Regions from separate parts of the Rhodopseudomonas telluris genome, predicted to be linked through region 3. Evidence: riboswitches for the same ligand, from Rfam matches in the RefSeq annotation. Region 3 holds a riboswitch; each other region holds the start of a gene.
What was found. A riboswitch is a leader RNA that binds a small molecule or an ion and turns the genes downstream of it on or off. The one in region 3 is predicted to bind cobalamin.

Region 1 (3,269 bases), on a different contig from region 3:
AAGACCACGCTGCTGCGCGCGCTTGCGGGACTCGTACCAAGCGAGGGCCGGGTGCTGCTCGGCGGCCAGGATGTCGCCCGCATGCCGGTGCGGCAGCGCGCGCGGCAGCTCGCTTATGTGCCGCAAGGTGAGGCGGTGCATTGGCCGCTGCCGGTGCGCGACGTGATCGCGCTGGGCCGTTATCCGCATGGCGGCGCCGATCCGCGCCGCCTGCAGGCGGGCGACTACGACGCGGTGAGCCGCGCGCTCGACGATGTCGATCTCGCGCCGCTACAGCATCGCCCGGTCACTGAGCTTTCCGGCGGCGAGCGGCGCCGCGTCGCCATCGCGCGGGCGCTGGCGACCGCCGCGCCAGTGCTGCTCGCCGACGAGCCGATCGCCTCGCTCGATCCTTACTTCCAGCTCTCGGTGATGGCGCTGCTGCAGCGCCAGGCTCGCGCCGGCGCGCTGGTCATCGTCGTCACCCATGACATCGGGCTGGCGGCGCGATTCGCCGATCAGGTCTTGATGCTCCTCGACGGCCGGCTTGCGGCGATGGGGCCGCCGAACGCCGTGCTGGCGCCGCCGAAACTCGCGGAAGTGTTTGCGATCGACGCCTATCGCGCCGATCACGAGGCACAGCCCGTGCTGGTGCCGTGGGCGATGCGGAGCGCGTGATGCGGAGGTGGTTGCTCATGGTGGTGATCAGTTGCGCCGGGCTGATCGCCGCGCCATCGGCCACGGCGGCCGCGCGGATCGCCTCGATCAATATGTGCACCGATCAGTTGCTGCTCGGGTTGGCCGATCCCGACCAAATCGTCGGGCTCGGGCCCTATGCGCGTGATCCGCATCTGTCGTGGCTGGCGAAGCAGGCCGAGCGCTATCCGCGGCTGTCGGGAGAGGCCGAAGACCTTCTGATACTTGCGCCCGACGTCATTCTGGCGGGACGCTACGGAAAGCGGGCGACACGCGACATCCTGCGCGCGAAGAACCTGCGGGTCGAGGAGTTCGACACGCCGCGCAGCATCGACGACGTCAAGGCGCAGATCGTGCGGGTCGGCAGGCTGGTGGGGCATCCTGAACGCGCCGATGCGATGATCGCCGAGCTCGATCGCGCGATCGGGCGCGCCAAGGCTGCGGCGGCAAGACATCCTGCGCGGGTGCTGGCGCTGTCGCGGCGCGGCTGGGTGACGGGCGGCGACAGCCTGCTGAGTTCGCTGCTGAAGACCGCGGGTCTGTCGAACGCTGCTACTGATCTCGGCTACGCCTATGGCGGTTTCGCATCGCTGGAGACGATTGTCGCGGCGCGGCCCGATCTGCTGTTGCTCGCCGAGGATCAGCCCGCGGCCGAGGACCAGGGCAAGGCGCTGTTGCTGCATCCGTCGATCCAGCGCGCTTATCCGCCAAGCCGCCGCATCGTCATTCCGGAGCCGCTGACGATCTGCGGCGGCGCGATGTTCGCGGTGGCGCTGGACCGGCTGGTCGCGGCGATCGAACGCATCGACCACGCGGGGACGCTGCCGGTGGGCGCGCGGGCCAGTGACTAGATGAGGATTTGCGCCTGCGAGCCATCGATCAGCTACTCATCGCTCGGACGTAGCGTCCTTGATCCGTTTGGGATCCTGCGCGCAGCCGTCCCAGATGCGCGGCTTTTCGAGCCAGCGCTGGATGAATTTCCAGGAGCGGCGATAGCCGTTATGCGGCAGCGTGCAGGCGCTGCAATCCTTCCGCAGCAGGCCGTTGCGATCGGTGAAGACCTGATAGGGCCCCGGGCACTCGTAGGCGATCAGGGGGCAGTAGCAGAACAGGCAGTTGAACTCGCGCTCGACGCCCGGATGACACGGCAGGAACGGGCAGGCCGCGTTGGTGAAGCCCTTGAAGGCTTCGTTGGTCGTGGTGTCTTTCGGTTCCATGGTGGCTCGATGACAGACGCCATCCGAGCTGGGCGCAGACGCAGCTGCGCGTGCGGACGGCGATCGACGCCGTGGTGCGGCGTCAGCACATATCTGGGGGGAGGCGGCGCATTCCGCGCCCGGCTGATGCCGATCAGTTCGCCGTTGTCATCGCGAGCTCCTGCTATCGACCCACCGTCGATCCGGGTTGAACAACGCCTGCGGCCGGTCTCCTGGCTCGCGGATGTGGTCCGGATCGCCTTCCCGAGTCGCATCGCGACGCAGTGGCATGCTGGTCCGGACAGATCCGCTTACAGTTGCGGGGGCAGCTGCGGCATGGGCGATCTCTCGCCGCACCGCATTCCCAGTTTCACCTCTCGCACGAGAGGCACCGTAGGCAGCACAAAGCACAGCACGCCGCGCGGCGACGTGCAAGACCAAAGCGAATGCTCTCGTTTGTTGGTCGAACTAAGCCGAGCGGCCGAGCGGCAGTTCGAACGGCGGCACCTCGCCGTCGACCTCGCGGCCGCGACCAATGCCGGCGATGGCGTCGACCATTCGGCCGTTGCGTGCCAGCACATCGTCCGCCAGCGCGACCATCAGCTTGTTCGGCGTTGCGGTTGGGGAGGCGCGGCGCAGCGCATCGGCGATGATCACTTCGTCGCCCGGTGCGCGTTCGCACGCCATCACATAGGCGGCGGCCGGCGACCGGCTGACGCCCATCCAGCAATGCACCAGCACGTCTTCGTCCGTACTGCAGCCGCGCGCGAACTCGATGATCCGGCGCACGATCGCATCGTCCGGCGCGACGTGAACCGAACCGGCGACATCGACGTCGTTGAACGCAAGGATCAGGCGGTCGGCCGGCAACCAGCTTTCATCGAACACCACGCGCTGCCACGGCGCCATCAGGGACAGCGATCGCGCCGGGCGGCGCTCGGCGACAAGGCGAGGGGCGTGATCGAGCGCGCTGACGATGATCATGCCGCGTCCTATCCGGCAGCGCGCCACAACCGTCAAGCCGGCCGCGATCACCTCTTCGTCGTGCTCACCCACGACGTCATCCGATCTCTTCCAACCGAGTGCCGCCATGACCGTCGACGTCGATGACCTGATTTCCCGTATCCGCTTTTCCGCCCGGCCGGACACCGGCCCACGGTGCGCCCGCGCGCTGATGATCCAGGGCACCAGTTCGGACGTCGGCAAGAGCATGGTGGTGGCGGGCCTGTGCCGGGCCTATGCGCGGCGCGGCCTCGCGGTGCGTCCGTTCAAGGCGCAAAACATGAGTAACAACGCCGCCGTCGCGGCAGATTCCGATCTGCCTTCGAGGCCGGACGGCAAAGCGCCGCGCGGCGAGATCGGCCGCGCGCAGGCGCTGCAAGCGCGGGCCTGCGGCGT
Region 2 (3,269 bases), on a different contig from region 3:
CCGGATGTATCGCTATCAGCGGCACATCTACGATATCACCCGTCGGTACTATCTTCTTGGTCGCAACGAGCTGATCAGCAGCCTGGCGCCGCCCGCCGGCGGCCATGTGCTCGAAATCGGCTGCGGCACCGGCCGCAATCTGGTCGCCGCTGCCCTGCGCTACCCCGAGGCGCGGTTCTACGGCTTCGACGTCTCGACCGAGATGCTGACCTCGGCGATCGGCGCCATCGCGCGTGCTGGCCTCAATGGCCGAGCCAAGGTGGCGCATGGCGATGCGACTAACTTCACCGCGCAAGGCGTGTTTGGCCAGCCGGTGGCGTTCGATCGGGTGATGATCTCCTACAGCCTGTCGATGATTCCGGATTGGGTTGCGGTGATCGAACATGCGATCGCGAGCCTGAAGCCGGGCGGACAATTGCATATCGTCGATTTCGGCGATCAGTCCGGGTTGCCTGGTTTCGCCCGCCACGCGCTGCAGCATTGGCTGGCGCTGTTCGGCGTCACCCCGCGCGATCAGCTCGAGGCGACGCTGGCACAGATCGCGGTGCGCACTGGCGCCGGACTGAGCTTCGACCGGCCGTATCGCGGCTACGCCCAGGCCGCGGTGCTGACGCTGCCGACGCGACGCCCTGCATGACCGGGTGGCTCGCGCTGCTTGCCGCGGGCCTGATGGAGATCGTCTGGGCGCTAGGACTAAAGCACTCGGACGGCTTCACGAAGCTCTGGCCCGCGCTCGGCACGCTGGTGGCGATCGCCGCCAGCTTCGGCCTGATGAGTATCGCGCTGAAGTCGCTGCCGTTCGGCACCGCCTATGCGGTGTGGACCGGCATCGGCGCCGCCGGCAGCATCGTGGTCGGCATGGCGCTGTATGGCGAGCCCGCCAATGCGCTGCGCGTGCTGTGCCTGTCGATGATCGTTGCCGGCATGATCGGCCTCAAGCTCAGCACGCCGGCCTGACCCCACCGCGCCCAGACCAAGGCGGCGATTGACAAAGCAGGTCCGCCCGCCTTTGATCGTTCCGTTCAGGTGTGCCGGGAATCGTCCGGCACAGGGAAGCCGGTGCAGACGCCTTTTGGGGTGTCTCAAGCCGGCGCTGCGCCCGCAACTGTAGGCGGCGAGCGATCCTTCATCATGCCACTGACCCAAGCGAGGGCCGGGAAGGCGAGGGATTGCGACGACCCGCGAGCCAGGAGACCGGCCTGAGCCACGTCATCTTCCAGCGTGCGGTGCGCGCGGCTGGGGCGGTCCGCCGCATGGGTGACAGGAAGCTGCTCACCGTTCGGGGACTCTCATGTCAGACATACTCGCTCCTCCCACAGTCGCTGTCGCTCGTCCGGACGGATTCCGCGTCCGGCTGGTCGCCGTGCTCGGCGGCCTGGTGATCGCCAATATCGCCGCCTGGGCCTGGGCCCTCACCGCCTTCGCCGGCCAGCCGGTGCTGATCGGCACCGCCGTGCTGGCCTACAGCCTCGGCCTGCGCCACGCGCTCGACGCCGATCACATCGCGGCGATCGACAACGTCACCCGCAAGCTGATGCAGGAGGGCAAACGCCCGGTCGCGGTCGGCTTCTTCTTCGCTCTCGGTCACTCCACCGTGGTGCTGGTGGCGTCGCTGGCGATCGCGGTGGCGGCCAATTCGCTCACCGAACGGTTCGCCGGCTACCGCGAGATCGGTGGCATCATCGGCACCTCGGCCTCGGCGCTGTTCCTGTTCGCGATTGCTCTGGCCAATCTGTCGGTGCTGAGCGGCGTCTACCGCGCGTTCAAAAAGGTGCGGGCTGGCGAGGTCGTGCACGATGACGACATCGATCATCTGCTGCAGCAGCGCGGCTGGCTGGCGCGGCTGTTTCGGCCGCTGTTTCGCTTCGTCTCGAAGAGCTGGCAGCTCTATCCGATCGGCCTGCTGTTCGCGCTCGGCTTCGAGACCGCCAGTGAGATCAGCCTGTTCGGCCTCGCCGCCAACAATGCGGGCACCATCTCGCATTGGTCGATCCTGATCTTCCCGGCGCTGTTCGCTGCCGGCATGACGCTGGTCGATACGCTCGACGGCGTGCTGATGCTCGGCGCCTATGGCTGGGCCTATCGCAATCCGGTGCGCAAGCTGTACTACAACATGACCATCACCTCGGTGTCGGTGCTGGTCGCCATCGTGATCGGCGGCATCGAGACGCTCGGCCTGCTGGCCGGCCGGCTGCATCTCGAAGGCGCGTTCTGGGAATGGATCACCGAGCTCAACGAGAATTTCGGCGCGCTCGGCTACGGCATCGTCGCGCTGTTCGTCGCCAGCTGGATCATCTCCACCATCATCTATCGGCTGAACGGCTATCACCGGCTCGACGCGCGCGTCTCGGGCGCACGGGAATGAGCGTTTGATCGCCATCGTTTCGCATCGCTCCTCGCGCGCGGCGGTCGTCACCGCCGCGTTGCTGTTCGTCGTCGCCGTGCTGGCGATCGGCTCGCTCGGCGTCGGCCCGGTGAAGCTGTCGCCGCTCGCGGTGATCGACGGCCTGATCGGCCGCGGCGGTGATGTGCAGCAGATCATCGTGCAGCAGATCCGGCTGCCCCGCGCCATCCTGGCGCTGGCGATCGGCGCGATCCTCGGGCTGTCGGGCGCTGCGCTGCAGGGGCTGCTGCGCAATCCGCTGGCGTCGCCATCGCTGTTCGGCGCGCCGCAATCGGCGGCGTTCGGCGCGGTGCTGATCATCGCGCTGGGCTGGGCGGATGTGCGCTCCTATGCGCTGCCGGTCGCGGCGATCAGCATGGCGTTCGTCTCGGTGTTCGCGCTACTCGCTGTCGCAGGACGCGGCGCCAGCCTGTTGCTGCTGATCCTGGCAGGTCTCGCGATCTCCAGCCTCGCCGGCGCTGCGACTGCGCTGGTGATGAACCTGTCGCGTAATCCATTCGCCAGTCTCGAGATCGCGTTCTGGCTGCTCGGCTCGCTGGAAGACCGCAGTTTCCGCCACGTCATGCTGGCACTGCCGTTCATCGTGGTCGGTGGGGCGCTGCTGCTGACTCAACGCGCGGCCTTCCGGGCGCTGAGCTTGGGTGAGGAAACCGCGCAGAGCCTCGGCGTCGATGTCGCGCGGTTGCGGCTGATCGTGATCATCGGCGTCGCGCTCGGTGTCGGCGGCGCGGTCTCGGTGTCGGGGACGATCGGCTTCATCGGCCTGGTGGCGCCGCATCTGGTGCGTCCGCTGATCGGCCACGATCCGGCACGGCTGCTGATCCCGAGCGCGCTCGCGGGCGCGGCGCTGCTGCTCGCCGCCGAT
Region 3 (3,269 bases):
GTCATGGTGATCAGGTTGGTGACCGGATCGACCGCGGTCGAATACTGGCCGTAGAATGCCAGATCCTTGATCGGCGTGTACACCAGACCGGCCCGCCAGCTCGGAGCCGAGTAAGTCTTTTCGAAACTGTTGGAGGGCGTCAGGAAGTCGGTGCGCTCGACGGTCGGATGGTCCGATCGCACGCCGCCGACCACCGCCAACTGATCGGTGAGGCTGAGACGGTTTTCGGCGAACAGGCCGTACTGCATCGTCTGCGTATGGAAGCTCGGCCGCGTCGGGCTCACCGGCAGGAAATAGCCTGGATCGAAATTGTAAGGCGTGACCGAGGACGTGCCCGCATAGGGCGAGTTGTTGGTGTGGGTGAAGGTGATGCGATTGACGTCGAAGCCGGCGACGAACTCGTTGGCGAGGCCGAACAGATGGCCGCGCAGCGTGGTGTCGAAGCGGTTGCCGACCTGCTCCTGGTCGTGGAAGATCTCGATATAGGAGCTGCGGTTGATCTGCCCCGTCGCCGGATTGAACGCGTAGCTCTCGACGTCCTTCCAGTGCCGGTGTGTGCTGAGATAATAGGTGACGTTCTTCACCGAGACGCCTTCGGCGACGTCCCATTCGGTCTTGAGCTGGGTCCAGTTGTCGCGATAGCGGATCGACGCGTCGCCGACATTGTAGTTCTGGAAGCGCAGCGACTCGTCGAGCCGGCCGTTCACCAGCGGCGTGCCGAAATAGCGCGACGGGCTGCGGTCGGCGTAGTCCTCGCTCAGCGTGAAGGCGAGATTGTCGGCCGCCTGCACCCGGATCGAGCCGGACACCGCGACGTTCGAGGTCTTGTCACGATCGACCCAGCCGTCCGACATGTTGCCGATCGCGGCGAGCCGGTAGCTGACGTTCGGATTGATCGGGCCGGCCGAATCGACTGCAAGCCGCCGCGTCAGGTTGGTATCGAGCGAGAGCTCGGCCTCGTTGCGCGGCAGCCACGACGGCTTCTTCGGGATCACGTTGATGGCGCCGCCGATCGCGCCCTCGCCGTACATCACCGAGGCCGGGCCGCGCAGCACTTCGATGCGCTGCGCCGTCCAGGTGTCGAACGGGAACGTCATGGTGCCCGAGCCGACATACATCCGGGTGCCGTCGTACAGCGACATCACCGTGCCGTTGCCGGTGAAGCCGCGGGTGTTGAAGGCGAGCCCGCCATTGCCGGGCGCGGGGCTCGCGGTGAAGCCGGCCGCGTTCTGCGTCACCGCATCGATCACGTTGTGCTGGCCGCGCTCGGCGATGGTGTCGGCGGTGATGATCTCGACGCTGGCCGGCGTCTGCAGCGGCGTCAGATTGAGCCGGCTCGCACTGGAGGCCGGGGTGCCGAGATTGAAGGTCGGCGCCGCGGCGGTGCTGGCCGTGGCCGCCTGCGTTGGTGTGGGGGCCGGCGCCGGTGCCGCGGCGGAACGCGCGGCCGGGCGACGCTGGCGCGATGAGCCGGCATTGGCGGCCGCGCGCGGCTTCGACGGCTGGGCGCTCTGGCCTTCGACCACGATCGGATCGAGCCCGCGCGTGGCGGTCTGGGCATGGCCGGCAGCCGGCCAGATCAGGGAAATCAAGGCAACGGACGACAGGAGGCGCCGGTTACGCCCGGCGGCGTTGAGAACGGGAGTCATGAATTTGCTCGCGGCAAACGTGGCACGTCACCGCGAACGAGGTCTGACCGCAGCGTTGGACGCTGCAGCTCGACACCCATCAGGACACCCCGCCCGATGTGCTCGCGTGTGACCACGAACGACGGCAGGTCTCCTGGCTCGCGGGTCGCTGCCTTTCGCCGCCTTCCCGGGCTTTTGGCCCAGTGGCGCTTGGCGAAAGGCTCGCCGCTCACAGTTGCGGGGGCAGCCGCGGATTCGGATTCCTGAAAACCCTCACCGCATTCCCTATTGATCCCTTGCGGGAACCGTCGCCGGCTACCGTAGGGGGCGGCGTGGCGGGCTGTCAACGCGGACGCTGACGCGATCCCCATGCGGGCCCGCAGGAGCGCTGAGATTGATTTCGGTGGCGCGGGTGCGCGCGTGCGAGGGAGCTCGGACTTAACGGAGTCCGGCACAAGGTCGATCATGGGAAGCCTTCAGGAGAGGAATCCAGGGTATGTAATGTTATAACGTTACGTATTTTTCGGCAAGTCCCCACCACGAGTCGCCCCCGGAGCTGTCAGGAAAAGCGGGACTTCGGGTCAACGCAGAGCAGCGCGGCAATACCTTTGGAGCGCACCTCGATCAGCGCTCGGGGAATGGCCCGCAGGGGCCGCGCAAGCCTTGGACGGCGCACGAGAAATCATAAAAGTCCCGACCGTCATTGATTTTTCGCGATTTTTGAGTATATTGCGTCGCAACGCGTGCAAGTGCCCGGCCCTCATTTGGCCGGGCCTGTTTTTTGGAATTGCCCCGCGCGTTTCAGACATCGGCAGACTGCGGCGCGCCTCCGGCGCATCCCGTGGTGTGCCTGCAATCGCGCTGATGCTTGGCAACCGGCCGCAGGACCCGACAGAGAGCCCATGAACCTCCGTAACATCGCCATTATCGCCCACGTCGACCACGGCAAGACCACCCTCGTCGACAAGCTGCTGCAGCAGTCCGGCACCTATCGCGACAACCAGCGCCAGGTCGAACGGGCGATGGACTCGAACGATCTCGAGCGCGAGCGCGGTATCACCATTCTGGCCAAGTGCACCTCGGTGGTGTGGGGCGAGACGCATATCAACATCGTCGACACCCCCGGCCACGCCGATTTCGGCGGCGAGGTCGAACGCATCTTGTCGATGGTCGACGGCGTGATCGTGCTGGTCGACGCCGCCGAAGGCCCGATGCCGCAGACCAAGTTCGTGGTCGGCAAGGCGCTGAAGCTCGGCCTCAAGCCGATCGTCGCCATCAACAAGGTTGACCGCTCCGACGCGCGCGTCACCGAAGTCGTCAACGAAGTGTTCGACCTGTTCGCAGCGCTCGACGCCACCGACGAGCAGCTCGACTTCCCGATCCTGTACGGCTCGGGCAAGAACGGCTGGATGTCGGACAAGCCGGACGGCGATTCGAGCGAAGGCATGAAGCCGCTGTTCGAGCTCGTGCTCAAGCACGTCCACCCGCCGGTGGTGGAAGACGGCCCGTTCCGCCTGCTCGGTACCATCCTCGAAGCCAACCCCTACCTCGGCCGCATCATCACCGGCCGCATCGCGTCGGGCACGTTGAAGCCGAACCAGGCCGTCAAGGTGCTGTCGCGTGACGGCAAGCTGGTCGAAC

Region 1: linked by a shared signal. The riboswitch ahead of ACFFJ6_RS21130 (cysteine-rich small domain-containing protein) and the one ahead of ACFFJ6_RS10115 (TonB-dependent receptor) in region 3 are both predicted to bind cobalamin.
Region 2: linked by a shared signal. The riboswitch ahead of ACFFJ6_RS00320 (HoxN/HupN/NixA family nickel/cobalt transporter) and the one ahead of ACFFJ6_RS10115 (TonB-dependent receptor) in region 3 are both predicted to bind cobalamin.

What each region holds. Positions count from the first base shown of each region.
Region 1 is NZ_JBHLWM010000008.1:791,713-794,981, forward strand. It holds gene ACFFJ6_RS21120 (ABC transporter ATP-binding protein) at 1-657, shown strand, start outside; gene ACFFJ6_RS21125 (ABC transporter substrate-binding protein) at 675-1,526, shown strand; gene ACFFJ6_RS21130 (cysteine-rich small domain-containing protein) at 1,563-1,892, opposite strand; cobalamin riboswitch at 2,078-2,282, opposite strand; gene ACFFJ6_RS21135 (tyrosine phosphatase family protein) at 2,340-2,927, opposite strand; partial or broken gene ACFFJ6_RS21140 (cobyric acid synthase) at 2,962-3,269, shown strand, end outside.
Region 2 is NZ_JBHLWM010000001.1:64,180-67,448, forward strand. It holds gene ACFFJ6_RS00310 (class I SAM-dependent methyltransferase) at 1-637, shown strand, start outside; gene ACFFJ6_RS00315 (DMT family transporter) at 634-957, shown strand; cobalamin riboswitch at 1,008-1,217, shown strand; gene ACFFJ6_RS00320 (HoxN/HupN/NixA family nickel/cobalt transporter) at 1,292-2,365, shown strand; gene ACFFJ6_RS00325 (FecCD family ABC transporter permease) at 2,373-3,269, shown strand, end outside.
Region 3 is NZ_JBHLWM010000004.1:39,089-42,357, reverse strand. It holds gene ACFFJ6_RS10115 (TonB-dependent receptor) at 1-1,649, opposite strand, end outside; cobalamin riboswitch at 1,756-1,953, opposite strand; gene typA (translational GTPase TypA) at 2,531-3,269, shown strand, end outside.